3 regions of the Streptomyces sp. NPDC050674 genome follow, and region 2 is predicted to be linked to each of the others. Evidence: riboswitches for the same ligand, from Rfam matches in the RefSeq annotation. Region 2 holds a riboswitch; each other region holds the start of a gene.

Region 1 (4,470 bases), on a different contig from region 2:
GGCTGGATGTTGAGATCGGGCGCGGTGGAATGGGAGAGGTCTGGCGCGCGTACGACGAGACGCTCGCCAGAGCGGTGGCCCTCAAGCTGCTGCTGCCCCAGGACACCGACGCCACGGCGACCTCCCGGTTCCGACTGGAGGCGCAGACCGCCGGGCGTCTCAACCACCCCAACGTCGTCGGTGTCCTGGACTTCGGCGAGTACGACAACCGGCTGTACCTCGTGATGGAACTGGTCGAGGGCGACAGTCTCGCCGGGGTGCTGACCAAGTCCGGCGCGCTTCCCGCCGAGGAGGTGGCCCGGCTCGCCGCGCAGGCGTCCGCGGGGCTCGCCGCCGCCCACGGGCAGGGCATCGTGCACCGGGACGTCAAACCCGCCAACCTGCTGCTGGACACCCAGGGCACGCTGAAGATCGGTGACTTCGGCATCGCGCGGTTCCTCGACGACCCGGGCGCCGCGCTCACCGCCACCGGCCAGATCGTCGGCACCGGCCTCTACCTCGCGCCCGAACGGGCCCTGGGCAAGCCCGCCGGGCCCGCCTCCGACATGTACTCCCTGGGCTGTGTGCTCTACCAACTGCTCAGCGGCCGTCCTCCGTTCCAGGCCGACACCGCCGTCGCCCTTCTCCACCAGCACCTCGACTCGGCCCCCGTGCCGCCTCGCGACCTCGGTGTCTCCGGACTGCCCCCGGCGTTCGAGAACTACCTCCTCGGGCTGCTCGCCAAGCAGCCCGAGGACCGGCCCACCGCCCAGCAGGCCGCCGAGTGGTTCGCCGGGGGCGCCTGGCGGGGCCTGCCCGAGCCGTTGCCGGAGGTCTCGCCGCCGCCGCTGCGGCCGCGGCCCGCGCCGACGGCGCTGTCCGCGCCCCCGGGCCGGTACGCCGCCGAGGCGGGCAGCCCGACCACGTACGCGCTGCCCGCGACCACGGGGCACCGCACCGCGGCCCGGGCGGCCCAGGCGGGGCGTTCGGGCCGCTCGCGCGGGCGCGGCGGTCCCGGCAACCGGCCGAGGCTGGTCGCGACGGCCGCCGCCGCGGCCCTCTTCCTCGCCGCGATGCTCATCGGCATGCGCTGGTTCTCCCCCGACACCACGGCGGAGGGCACGGAACCCGACGCGTCCCCGTCCGCGAGCAGTCCGGCCGCGACGCCGTCCGCCGGCTCCGCCGCGTCCCCCTCCACCGAGCCCGCATCCGGCCAGGGGGCCGGTCCGGGGTCCGGCCAGGGGGCAGCCGGCACGCCGGCCACCGGAACCGTGGCCGATGTCACCGCGTCCGCGCCGGCCGCTTCCCCGACCCCTGCCGCGGCCCCGCCCGGCGCCGCGCCTCCGGCGGAGGAGGCGGGTGACGGCGGCCCGGCGCAGCCGAACCCGCAGGACCCGCAGGCCGGGCAGGACGGGGAGGGTGACGACGGCGGGGACGAGGGCGGCGACGACTGACACGGCCCGGACGCCGGACGACGCGGCCGTGCGCGCAGCGCGTGGATCAGCGGGGGGATGCGCCGGCGTGCGAGCGGACGCCCCCTCGCGCGCCCCCATGGGTGGCTTGTCATCGCCCTTACCCCGGCCTTATTGTCACCAGGCCTTGGTGAACGGGAAATCCGGTGTGATGCCGGTGCGGCCCTCGCCACTGTGAATCGGGAAGTCCGGCTCCGGCCCTCACGGGCAGCCACTGGGTCCTTGTGACCCGGGAAGGCGGAGTCCGGGCGGTGGTACCCGTCAGCCAGGAGACCGGCCAAGGCGCGTCAACCATCCACGAGGTGCTGGAGAGGGTCTGCTGAGCCATGCACATTGCCGAGGGTTTCCTTCCTCCGGCGCACGCGGTCGCCTGGGGCGTCGCGTCGGCGCCGTTCGTCGTCCACGGGGTCCGGTCGCTCACCCGTGAAGTGCGCGAGCACCCCGAGAGCACCCTGCTCCTCGGTGCGTCCGGCGCCTTCACCTTCGTCCTGTCCGCCCTGAAACTGCCCTCCGTCACCGGCAGTTGCTCGCACCCGACCGGCACGGGCCTGGGAGCCATCCTGTTCCGGCCGCCCATCATGGCGGTGCTGGGCACCATCACCCTGCTCTTCCAGGCGCTGCTGCTCGCGCACGGCGGTCTGACCACGCTCGGCGCCAACGTCTTCTCGATGGCGATCGTCGGCCCCTGGGCCGGATACGCCGTCTACCGGCTGCTGCGGCGCTACGACGTGCCGCTGATGGTGACGGTGTTCTGCGGCGCGTTCGTCGCCGACCTGTCCACCTACTGCGTCACCAGCGTGCAGCTGGCGCTCGCGTTCCCCGACCCGGGCAGCGGCTTCCTGGGCGCGCTCGCCAAGTTCGGCTCCATCTTCGCCGTGACCCAGATCCCGCTCGCGGTGAGCGAGGGCCTGCTGACCGTGCTCGTGATGCGGCTGCTGGTGCAGTCCAGCAAGGGCGAACTGACCCGGCTGGGCGTGCTCCTCGCCGACAAGCAGGCCCCTGCCGAGTCGGAGGCGGTGGCCCGGTGACCAGGAACACGAAGATCAACCTGATGCTGCTCGCCGCCGTGGCAGCGCTCGCGGTGCTGCCCTTGGCGCTCGGCCTCGGTGACCACAAGAAGGAGCCGTTCACGGGTTCCGACTCCGAGGCCGAGACGGCGATAACCGAGCTGAAGCCGGACTACGAGCCGTGGTTCTCGCCGCTGTACGAGCCGCCGTCCGGCGAGATCGAGTCGGCGCTCTTCGCGCTCCAGGCGGCCCTCGGCACCGGTGTCCTCGCCTACTACTTCGGTCTGCGCCGGGGACGCCGGCAGGGTGAGCGGCGGGCGCTGGAGCGGGAGACCGACAGCGCGCTGTCCGGCGCCGCCGCGAAGTCCGCCGCGGAACGGGACTGATCCCGGGTGCTGCCGATCGACGCGGCGGCGCACAGCAGTCGCTGGCGCCGCCGCCATCCCGTGGACAAGGCCGTGCTCGGGCTCGGCCTCACCGTGCTCGCGATCTCCCTGCCGCCCTGGCCGGGCGCGGCCCTGGTGCTCCTGACGGCCCTGGTGGTGCTGCTGGGGCCGGCCGGGGTGCCCGCGCGGCGGCTGTGGCGGGCCTACCGGGTGCCACTGGGCTTCTGCGTGACCGGCGCGGTCACCCTGCTGGTCCAGGTCGGCGGGCCGGGGGGTTTCTTCTCCTTCGCCCCCGACGGCCCCGTCCGGGCCGGGGAGTTGCTGCTGCGCACCTCGGCGGCCTCCCTGGGCGTGCTGCTGTTCGCCTTCACCACACCCCTGTCCGACCTGCTGCCGCGCCTGATCCGGGCCGGGATCCCGGCGCCCGTCGTGGACGTCGCGCTGGTGACGTACCGGATGAGCTTCCTGCTGCTGGACTCCGTGCGCCGCATCCGGGAGGCCCAGGCGGCCCGGCTCGGGCACACGGGCCGGGCCGCGGAGTGGCGTTCCCTGGCCGGGCTCGGCGCCGCCGCGTTCGTCCGGGCCTTCGACCGGGCCACCCGGCTCCAGGCCGGGCTCGCCGGACGCGGCTACGACGGCACCCTGCGCGTCCTGGTGCCCGAGGCCCGGGTCTCCGTCCGCTTCACGACGGCCAGTTGCGCGCTGCTCGCGGGGCTGGCCGTCCTCACCCTCGTACTGGAAAGGCCGCTGACATGAGCGAGCCCGCCCTCGTCGCCCTGCGGGGCGCGTCCTTCGCCTACGAGGACGGCCCGGCCGTGCTCAGCGGCCTCGACTTCGAGATCCGCGAAGGGCGCGCGCTCGCGCTGCTCGGCCGCAACGGCAGCGGCAAGACCACGCTGATGCGGCTGCTCTCCGGGGGACTGCGGCCCCACCAGGGGCGGCTGACGCTCGAAGGGCGGCCGGTGTCGTACGACCGCAAGGGTCTGACCCTGCTGCGGACGACCGTGCAGCTGGTGGTGCAGGACCCGGACGACCAGTTGTTCGCGGCGTCGGTGGAGCAGGACGTGTCGTTCGGGCCGCTGAACCTGGGCCTGGACGACACGCAGGTGCGGGCGCGGGTGGCGGAGGCGCTCGCCGCGCTGGACATCACGGCCCTGGCCGACCGGCCCACCCATCTGCTCTCCTACGGGCAGCGCAAGCGCACCGCCATCGCGGGCGCGGTCGCGATGCGACCGCGGGTGCTCGTCCTCGACGAGCCGACGGCCGGGCTCGACCCCGAAGGCCAGGAACGGCTGCTCACGACCCTCGACGGACTGCGCGCCGCCGGCACCACGGTGGTGATGGCCACGCACGACGTCGACCTCGCCCTGCGCTGGGCCGACGACGCGGCGCTCCTCACCCCCTCCGGTGTCCGCACCGGACCCGCGGCCACGGCACTGGCCCGCACCGATCTGCTGCGCGAGGCCGGGCTACGGCTGCCATGGGGCGCGGCGGCGGCGGAACTCCTGCGCGCCCAGGGGTTGTTGTCCACCGCGGAACCGGGACCGCGGACGCCGGACGAACTCGCCGCGCTCACGGCGGCGCGGCCGGGGGGCGTTGCGGGCTGAGCCCTCCGCGCGCGAACGC
Region 2 (4,470 bases):
TGCCCGGGTGGAAGTTGCCGGCCGCGATGATGAAGATCGCGGCCAGCGGCACCGCCACCTTCCACCAGGTGGCGGCGCTGTTGGTGTGCGCCAGGACGCGCACGCCGAGGAAGTTGACGACGACGAACACGGCCATCAGCACGACGGCGACAACGAAACCGCTCGTCGTGAGCGTGCCGTCCTTCGCGTGCTGGAGCCCCTGCGCCCAGTGCCAGTGCCCGGCGTAGCCGATCATGGCCTCGACCTCGATCGGTGCCACGGTCGCCGCCTGGAGCCAGGAGAACCAGCCGAACGACATCCCGGCCAGCCCGCCGAAGGCGTAGTGCGGATAACGGGCCGTGCCGCCCGCGACCGGGAACATGCCGCCCAGCTCGGCGTGCACCAGGGCCAGCAGCACGATCGCCACCGCGCCGATGAGCCAGGACAGGATCGCCGCGGGACCGGCCGCCACGACGGCCTTCTCGGCGCCGTACAACCAGCCCGAGCCGATGATGGAACCGACCGAGGCCCACATGAGCCCGATCAGCCCGACGTCCCGGCGCAGGCCGTCTCTTTCCATGAATACAAGGCCTCTCGGAGATGAACTCGGGGAGTTCGGCGAGCAAGAGGCCTCAGGTTAGGAACCGGCCGACCGGCCGCAGAAGACGCGTTGTGCAGCCTTGACCGGGTGCGGGTGTTTCGTGGGAAACGCTTCAAGAATCCTGTACACGGCCATGAGACAGCCGTGGGATCTCGATCGCCGGGCAGCGGTCCATCACCATCTCCAGACCCGCCGCACGCGTCCGGTCGTACGCCGTCTCGTCGATGACGCCGAGCTGGAACCAGACGCCCTTCGCGCCCTTGGCGACCGCCTCGTCCGCGACGGCACCGGCGAGGTCGCTGTTCACGAACACGTCGACGACGTCCACGTCGAAGGGGATGTCCGTCAGGCTCGCGTACCCCTGCTCCCCGTGCACCGTCTCGGCCTTCGGATGCACCGGCACCACGCGCTTGCCGAAGCGCTGGAGCGTCGCGGCGACGCCGTACGCCGCCCGCTGACGGTTCGACGACAGGCCCACCACGGCCCAGGTGTCGCCGAGCTCGGTGAGGATCCTGCGGACCGTTGCCTCGTCGCCGTACACCGGCGGCCTCCTCGGAATGTCGTGGACGAACTGCTGTCGGGGCAACGGCTCCGGGCGGGCGATGATTCCCGGGCGGGCCCGCGTGATAGCTTGCCGAGGCCAGTCGAACCCATGTACGTGGGTCAGGGAATCCGGTGCGAATCCGGAACTGACGCGCAGCGGTGAGGGGGACGGGCGGGGCCTCGGCCACTGGACTCCCTCGCGGACGTCCGGGAAGGCGCCCCGATCCGGAGGAACCCGAGTCCGAAGACCTGCTGGCGGCCCCCGCGGCCGTGCGCGGCGGGGGAGCACCGTACGACCGGGCTCCGCGAATGGGCCCTCGACGCCTGAGGACTGGTTCCCGTGCCCCTCGCCCGACCCGCCCGTGCCGCCGTCCTGCTGACGGCCGGTTCCCTGCTCCTGACCGGCTGCGGTGCCTCCGGTCCCACGACGGCGAAGGCCGCCGTCACGCTCTCCGACTGCGGCCACGAGGTCCGCGTCACGGCCGCCCCGCGGCACGCCGTGTCCCTCAACCAGGGCACCACCGAGATCCTGCTCTCGCTCGGTCTGGCCGACCGCCTCGCGGGCACCGCCACCTGGACCGACCCCGTGATGAAGGGGCTGGAGAAGGCCGAGGCGAAGGTGCCCCGCATCGCCGAGAACAACCCGTCCTTCGAACGCGTCCTGGCCGCCGACCCCGACTTCGTCGCCGCCTCCTTCGTCTCCACCCTCGGCAAGGGCGGCGTCGCCACCCGCGAGCAGTTCGAGAAGCTCGGCGTCCCCACCTACGTCTCCCCGTCCGACTGCGTCGGCAAGGACAACTCGGGCGGCGGCGACGGCGCACGCGACACCGCCCTGGACATCGACACCGTCTACGGCGAGGTCCGGGACCTCGCGACCGTGTTCGGGGTGAAGGGACGCGGCGACGCACTCGTCGCCTCCCTCCAGCGGCGCATGAAGAAGGCCACGGCCGGCATCGACGCCTCCGGCGTCACCCTCCTGTACTGGTTCGCCAACTCCGAGTCGCCCTACATGGCCGGCTGCTGCGGAGCGCCCGGCATCATCACCCGCGCCCTCGGCGCCAAGAACGCCTTCGGCGACACCCACCAGGAATGGCCGCAGGTCAACTGGGAGACAGTCGCCGACCGCGACCCCGACGTCCTCGTCATCGGCGACCTGACCCGCAGATCGCAGACCGCCGAGTCGGCCGCCAGGAAGATCGCCTTCCTGGAGTCCAACCCGGTCACCAAGAACATGGACGCCGTCCGGCACAAGCGGTACGTGCTGCTCAGCGGGCAGGCCATGAACCCCACCATCCGCACCGTCGAGGGCGTGGAGCGGGTGGCCGCGGGGCTGCGCCGGTTCGGGCTGGTGAAGTGACCACCCGCGATGTGCCGGGCGCCGGGGCGCGGCCCCGGCGCGGGGCCGGTCTCGCGCCGGCGGCGGCCGGGGCGGTCGCGCTCATGGCCTCCCTCGCCGTGGCCGTCACCATCGGTCCCGCCGACATACGGGTCGCCGACGTGTGGTCCGTGGTCGCCGCCCATCTCGGTCTCGGCAGTTCGCGGCTGACGCCGATCCGGGACGGGATCGTCTGGCAACTGAGGCTGCCGCGCACCCTGCTCGCGGCCGTGTGCGGGGCCGGACTGGCCGTGTGCGGGGCGGTGATGCAGTCGCTGCTGCGCAACCCGCTGGCCGACCCCTTCGTGCTCGGGGTGTCCTCCGGCGCCTCCACCGGAGCGGTCCTGGTCGTCGTGCTCGGCGTGGGCGGCGGTGCCCTCCCGGTCCCGGCGGGCGCGTTTCTCGGCGCCCTGGTGTCGTTCGCCCTGGTGCTGCTGCTCAGTCACACCCTCGGCGGCACCACCGACCGGGTCGTCCTCGCGGGCGTCGCAGCCATGCAGCTCTTCTCGGCGCTCACCTCCTTCGTCGTGCTGACCGCCGCCGACGCCGAGACGACCCGCGGCGTGCTGTTCTGGCTCCTCGGCTCGCTCGGCGGCGCCGGCTGGACCGACGTGTGGCTGTGCCTGGCCGTGCTGGCCGTGGCGCTGGTGGTGTGCCTGGCGTACGCCCGTACCCTCGACGCCTTCGCCTTCGGGCAGGACGCGGCGGCCGCGCTCGGGGTGTCCGTCGCCCGCACCCGTCTGGTGCTGCTGTGCGTCACCGCCCTGCTCACGGCGGCGCTGGTCAGCTCGGCCGGGGCGATCGGCTTCGTCGGGCTGGTCCTGCCGCACGCCGCCCGCGCCCTGACCGGGCCCGGGCACGCCCGGCTCCTGCCGGTCACCGGCCTCGCCGGGGCGGTGTTCCTGGTGTGGGTCGACACCCTGGCCCGCACCGTCCTGGACCCGCAGGAGATCCCGGTGGGGGTCGTGACGTCGCTGATCGGGGTGCCGGCCTTCGTGGCGGTGCTGTACCGGACACGGAGGTCCGGATGAGCGGCACCACGGCGTCACCGGACGCGGGCCTGCGGGCCGACCGGGTCGGCCGCCGCACCGACGGGCGCCTCATCCTGGACGGCGTGGTCCTCGCACCGGAGACCGGCTCCACCGTCGGTGTCCTCGGCCCCAACGGCTCCGGCAAGTCCACGCTGCTGCGCCTGCTGGCCGGGCTGCTCGCCCCGACCTGCGGAGTCGTCACGCTCGACGGCACACCGCTCGGTGAGCTGCCCCGCCGCACGGTCGCCCGGCGCCTCGCCGTGGTCGAGCAGCAGTCCGACACCCAGGTCGAGTTCACGGTCGAGGACGTCGTACGGCTGGGCCGGATCCCGCACCGCCGAGCCTGGACACCGGCCTCGGCGGACGACGAGCGGGCGGTGCGCGCCGCCCTGGAGCGCGCGGGCCTCGCCGACTGCTCCGGCCGGTCCTGGCACACTCTCTCGGGCGGCGAACGCCAGCGCGCGCAGATCGCCCGGGCGCTCGCCCAGGAACCCCGTGAGCTCCTCCTCGACGAGCCCACCAACCACCTCGACATCCACCACCAGCTCGATCTGCTCACCCTCGTCACCGGCCTGCCGGTCACCACCGTCGTCGCCCTGCACGACCTCAACCTGGCGGCGATGTACTGCGACCGGGTCGTGGTGCTGCACGAGGGACGGGCCGTGGCCGGGGGCACTCCGGGAGACGTCCTCACCGCGGAACTCATCGCCGACGTGTACGGAGTGCGCGCCGCCGTCAGCCGCGAAGGCCCCGAGGGGCGGCCGCACGTGCGGTTCCTGGGCACCCTGTCCCGTGACGAGCGGCCGGACCCGCCCCGGGCGCGGTGATCCCGCCACGGCGGCCGGGAAACCCCGAACCTGCCCGCGTGCGACGGCCTTCCCGCCTACGCTCACCTCGTGCTGCGCATCACCGACGCCCGGACCGGCCAGCCGGTCGACGCC
Region 3 (4,470 bases), on a different contig from region 2:
TGGCGTGGGTGCTCATCTCCACCGTCCTGACGATGATCGCCTACAAGCTGTGGCAGCGTGACCAGCGCGCCCGCTCGGCCGCGAAGGGCGGTGCGTCGCAGTGAAGGACGGCGTGAACGGCGTCGCGCTCGGCGTCTTCATCTTCTTCTTCCTGGCCGTGACGGTCATGGGCTTCCTGGCCGCGCGCTGGCGCAAGGCCGAGAACGAGCACAGCCTGGACGAATGGGGCCTGGGCGGCCGCTCGTTCGGGACCTGGATCACCTGGTTCCTGCTCGGCGGCGACCTGTACACGGCGTACACCTTCGTCGCCGTGCCGGCGGCCATCTACGCGGCGGGAGCGGCCGGTTTCTTCGCGGTGCCGTACACGATCCTGGTGTACCCGCTGATCTTCACCTTCCTGCCCCGCCTGTGGTCGGTCTCCCACAAGCACGGGTACGTCACGACCTCCGACTTCGTGCGCGGCCGGTTCGGCTCGAAGGGCCTGTCGCTCGCGGTGGCCGTGACCGGCATCCTGGCGACGATGCCGTACATCGCGCTCCAACTGGTCGGCATCCAGGCCGTGCTGGACGTGATGGGCGTCGGCGGCGGCGAGAACACCAACTGGTTCATCAAGGACCTGCCGCTGTTGATCGCCTTCGGTGTGCTGGCGGCGTACACGTACTCGTCGGGTCTGCGGGCCCCCGCGCTCATCGCGTTCGTGAAGGACACGCTGATCTACATCGTCATCGCGGTGGCGATCATCTACATCCCGATCAAGCTCGGCGGCTTCGACGAGATCTTCGCCAAGGCCGGCGAGGCGTACGGCCAGACCAACCCGGCCACGGGTGCGCCGCGCGGTGCGCTGGTGCCCGCCGAGGCGGGACAGTGGACGTACGCCACGCTGGCGCTGGGCTCCGCCCTGGCCCTCTTCATGTACCCGCACTCCATCACGGCGACGCTGTCCTCGAAGAGCCGTGAGGTGATCCGCCGCAACACCACGATCCTGCCGCTGTATTCGCTGATGCTGGGTCTGCTGGCGCTGCTCGGGTTCATGGCGATCGCGGCCGGGATCAAGGTGCAGAACGGGCAGCTGGCGATCCCGCAGCTGTTCGAGACGATGTTCCCGGACTGGTTCGCGGGCGTGGCGTTCGCGGCGATCGGCATCGGCGCGCTGGTGCCGGCGGCCATCATGTCCATCGCGGCCGCGAACCTCTTCACCCGCAACATCTACAAGGACTTCATCAAGCCGGACGCCACACCGGCGCAGGAGACCAAGGTCTCCAAGCTGGTGTCCCTGTTGGTGAAGGTGGGCGCCCTGGCCTTCGTCCTCACCATGGACAAGACGGTCGCCATCAACTTCCAGCTGCTGGGCGGCATCTGGATCCTGCAGACCTTCCCGGCCCTGGTCGGCGGCCTGTTCACCCGCTGGTTCCACCGCTGGGCGCTGCTCGCGGGCTGGGCCGTCGGCATGGTCTACGGCACGGTCGCCGCGTACGGCGTGGCCTCCCCGACCCAGAAGCACTTCGGCGGCTCGGCGAAGGAGATCCCCGGCATCGGGGAGATCGGCTACATCGGCCTCACGGCGTTCGTCCTGAACGTGGTGGTGACGGTGGTCCTGACCTTCGTCCTCAAGGCCCTGAAGGCCCCCGACGGCGTCGACGAGACCAAGCCGGAGGACTACACGGCCGACGCCGGCGACCCGGGCGTCCAGGTCGAACTGCCGCCCGCCACCGCGGGATCCGCCCACTGACGTCCCCGCCACACCCCCCGCGGGCCGCCGAAACGCATGGCGTCGGCGGCCCGCCCGCGTATACACACTCCTGCCATGGACTTCCGGATCGACCCCGCACGCCCCGCCCACCACGCCGTCCTCGGCGAGATCACCGCCCGGGCCTACCTCGACGACGGCCTGCTCGACTTCGGCGAGAGCGACGCCTGTCTCGCCGAGCTGCGTGACGTCGCCAGGCGCGCCGCCGCCGAGGTCCTGGTCGCCACGGCCGACGACGACGTCGTCGGTGGCGTCACCTTCGTCCCCTCCGGCGGCCCCATGGCCGACATCGCCCGGCCCGGCGAGGCCGAGCTGCGGATGCTCGCGGTGGCCCGCGCGGCCCGGGGGCGCGGCATCGGCGAGGCCCTCGTCCGCGCCTGCGTCGACCGGGCCCGCGCCACCCCGGGCTGCCGCGGCATCGTGCTCTCGACCCAGCGCACCATGCGCTCCGCCCACCGCCTCTACGAGCGCGTGGGTTTCGTCCGCACCCCCAAGCGCGACTGGAATCCCCTCCCGGAGCCGGACGACATCACGCTCCTCACCTACGCGCTGACCCTCTGAGAGCGGCAGCGACACAACATCTGGGGGTGCCTTTGGCGCCCGACACAAGATGTATGCTCGTGCTCGCTGTCGCCGCAGGGGAATCCGGTGCGAATCCGGAACTGTCCCGCAACGGTGTACCCATGCCCTTTCACATGTGTATGGGTGTCAGTCCGAGGACCTGCCGACAGCGCACCCGGCCACCCGGCCGGTGTGCCTGACGTCCGGGCCTCGCGGAATGGGCCGGTGGACGCGACGCCGCGTGCGCTCGTGTGCTCCTCCCTGCCCTCGACGAGGCCCCGTGCCGAGCGAGGGAGAGCCCCACGTGACCATCGCGCCAGCCGAACCGGTCTCAGCCGCCGAAGAGGAGCAGGACGCTCCCGGTGCCGCGTTGCTGCGGACCCTGACCGAGCTGACCGCCGACCTCCCCGACACCGATCCCGGCCGGGTCGCCGCCGCCGCGCTGCGCGGCCGGTCCTCGCGTGCGGCCTCCGCCGAGATGATCGCGGAGTTGCGGGAGCTGGCGACGGAGGCCGCGGCCGGTCTGATCTCCGAGGACCCCGCCTACTCCCGGCTGGCCGCCCGGCTGCTGACCATCGGCATCCGCGAGGAGGCCGCCTCCCAGGGCGTCACGTCGTTCACCGAGTCCGTCGCGGTCGGTCACCGCGAGGGGCTCATCGCCGACCGCACCGCCGCGTTCGTACGGCTGCACGCGGCCCGGCTCGACGCGTTGATCGACACCGGCGCCGACGACCGCTTCGGCTACTTCGGCCTGCGCACCCTGCACAGCCGCTACCTGCTGCGGCACCCGATCACCCGCAAGGTGATCGAGACGCCCCAGCACTTCATGCTGCGCGTGGCCGCCGGTCTGGCCGAGGACGACACCAGCCGCTCGGTGGACGAGGTCGCGGCGCTCTACCGGCTCATGAGCCGCCTCGACTACCTCCCCTCCTCCCCCACCCTCTTCAACTCGGGCACCCGGCACCCGCAGATGTCGTCCTGCTACCTCCTCGACTCCCCCAAGGACGAGCTGGACTCCATCTACGACCGGTACCACCAGGTGGCCCGGCTCTCGAAGCACGCCGGCGGCATCGGACTGGCGTACTCCCGCATCCGCGCCCGGGGTTCGCTGATCCGGGGCACCAACGGGCACTCCAACGGCATCGTCCCGTTCCTGAAGACCCTCGACGCCTCGGTCGCCGCGGTGAACCAGGGCGGCCGGCGCAAGGGCGCGGCCGCGGTCTACCTGGAGACCTGGCACGCCGACATCGAGGAGTTCCTGGAGCTGCGCGACAACACCGGTGAGGACGCCCGCCGCACGCACAACCTGAACCTCGCGCACTGGGTGCCGGACGAGTTCATGCGGCGGGTGAACGCCGACGGGCAGTGGTCGCTGTTCTCCCCCTCGGACGTGCCCGAGCTGGTCGACCTGTGGGGCGAGGAGTTCGACACCGCCTACCGGGCGGCCGAGGCGAAGGGACTGGCGAGGAAGACCCTGCCCGCCCGTGAGCTGTACGGCCGGATGATGCGCACCCTCGCGCAGACCGGCAACGGCTGGATGACCTTCAAGGACGCCGCCAACCGCACCGCCAACCAGACGGCCGAGCCGGGTCACGTCGTGCACTCCTCCAACCTCTGCACGGAGATCCTGGAGGTCACCGACGACGGGGAGACGGCGGTCTGCAACCTGGGCTCGGTCAACCTCGGCGCGTTCGTGACCGGGGGCGACATCGACTGGGAGCGGCTGGACGAGACCGTCCGTACGGCCGTCACGTTCCTCGACCGGGTCGTCGACATCAACTTCTACCCGACCGAGCAGGCGGGCCGTTCCAACGCCCGCTGGCGCCCGGTCGGCCTCGGCGCGATGGGTCTGCAGGACGTCTTCTTCAAGCTGCGTCTGCCCTTCGACTCGCCCGGGGCCAAGGCGCTGTCCACCCGTATCGCCGAGCGCGTCATGCTCGCCGCGTACGAGGCCTCGGCCGACCTCGCCGAGCGCAACGGCCCGCTGCCCGCCTGGGAGAAGACGCGAACGGCCCGGGGCGTGCTGCACCCCGACCACTACGACGTGGACCTGACCTGGCCCGAGCGCTGGGCGGCCCTGCGCGAGCGGATCGCCACGACCGGCCTGCGCAACTCCCTGCTCCTCGCCATCGCGCCCACGGCCACGATCGCCTCCATCGCGG

What was found. Region 2 has a riboswitch for cobalamin ahead of AB0I06_RS21750 (ABC transporter substrate-binding protein). Riboswitches for the same ligand answer to the same signal wherever they lie in the genome.
Region 1: linked by a shared signal. The riboswitch ahead of AB0I06_RS00690 (energy-coupling factor ABC transporter permease) and the one ahead of AB0I06_RS21750 (ABC transporter substrate-binding protein) in region 2 are both predicted to bind cobalamin.
Region 3: linked by a shared signal. The riboswitch ahead of AB0I06_RS04275 (ribonucleoside-diphosphate reductase subunit alpha) and the one ahead of AB0I06_RS21750 (ABC transporter substrate-binding protein) in region 2 are both predicted to bind cobalamin.

What each region holds. Positions count from the first base shown of each region.
Region 1 is NZ_JBFAIG010000001.1:149,228-153,697, forward strand. Features, by position in the region: gene AB0I06_RS00685 (serine/threonine-protein kinase) at 30-1,433, shown strand; cobalamin riboswitch at 1,563-1,748, shown strand; gene AB0I06_RS00690 (energy-coupling factor ABC transporter permease) at 1,778-2,479, shown strand; gene AB0I06_RS00695 (energy-coupling factor ABC transporter substrate-binding protein) at 2,476-2,844, shown strand; gene cbiQ (cobalt ECF transporter T component CbiQ) at 2,851-3,600, shown strand; gene AB0I06_RS00705 (ATP-binding cassette domain-containing protein) at 3,597-4,451, shown strand.
Region 2 is NZ_JBFAIG010000013.1:8,874-13,343, forward strand. Features, by position in the region: gene AB0I06_RS21740 (APC family permease) at 1-559, opposite strand, end outside; gene AB0I06_RS21745 (CoA-binding protein) at 693-1,121, opposite strand; cobalamin riboswitch at 1,205-1,395, shown strand; gene AB0I06_RS21750 (ABC transporter substrate-binding protein) at 1,464-2,480, shown strand; gene AB0I06_RS21755 (iron chelate uptake ABC transporter family permease subunit) at 2,564-3,529, shown strand; gene AB0I06_RS21760 (ABC transporter ATP-binding protein) at 3,526-4,356, shown strand; gene AB0I06_RS21765 (hypothetical protein) at 4,426-4,470, shown strand, end outside.
Region 3 is NZ_JBFAIG010000002.1:211,152-215,621, reverse strand. Features, by position in the region: gene AB0I06_RS04290 (DUF3311 domain-containing protein) at 1-104, shown strand, start outside; gene mctP (monocarboxylate uptake permease MctP) at 101-1,729, shown strand; gene AB0I06_RS04280 (GNAT family N-acetyltransferase) at 1,805-2,308, shown strand; cobalamin riboswitch at 2,345-2,491, shown strand; gene AB0I06_RS04275 (ribonucleoside-diphosphate reductase subunit alpha) at 2,613-4,470, shown strand, end outside.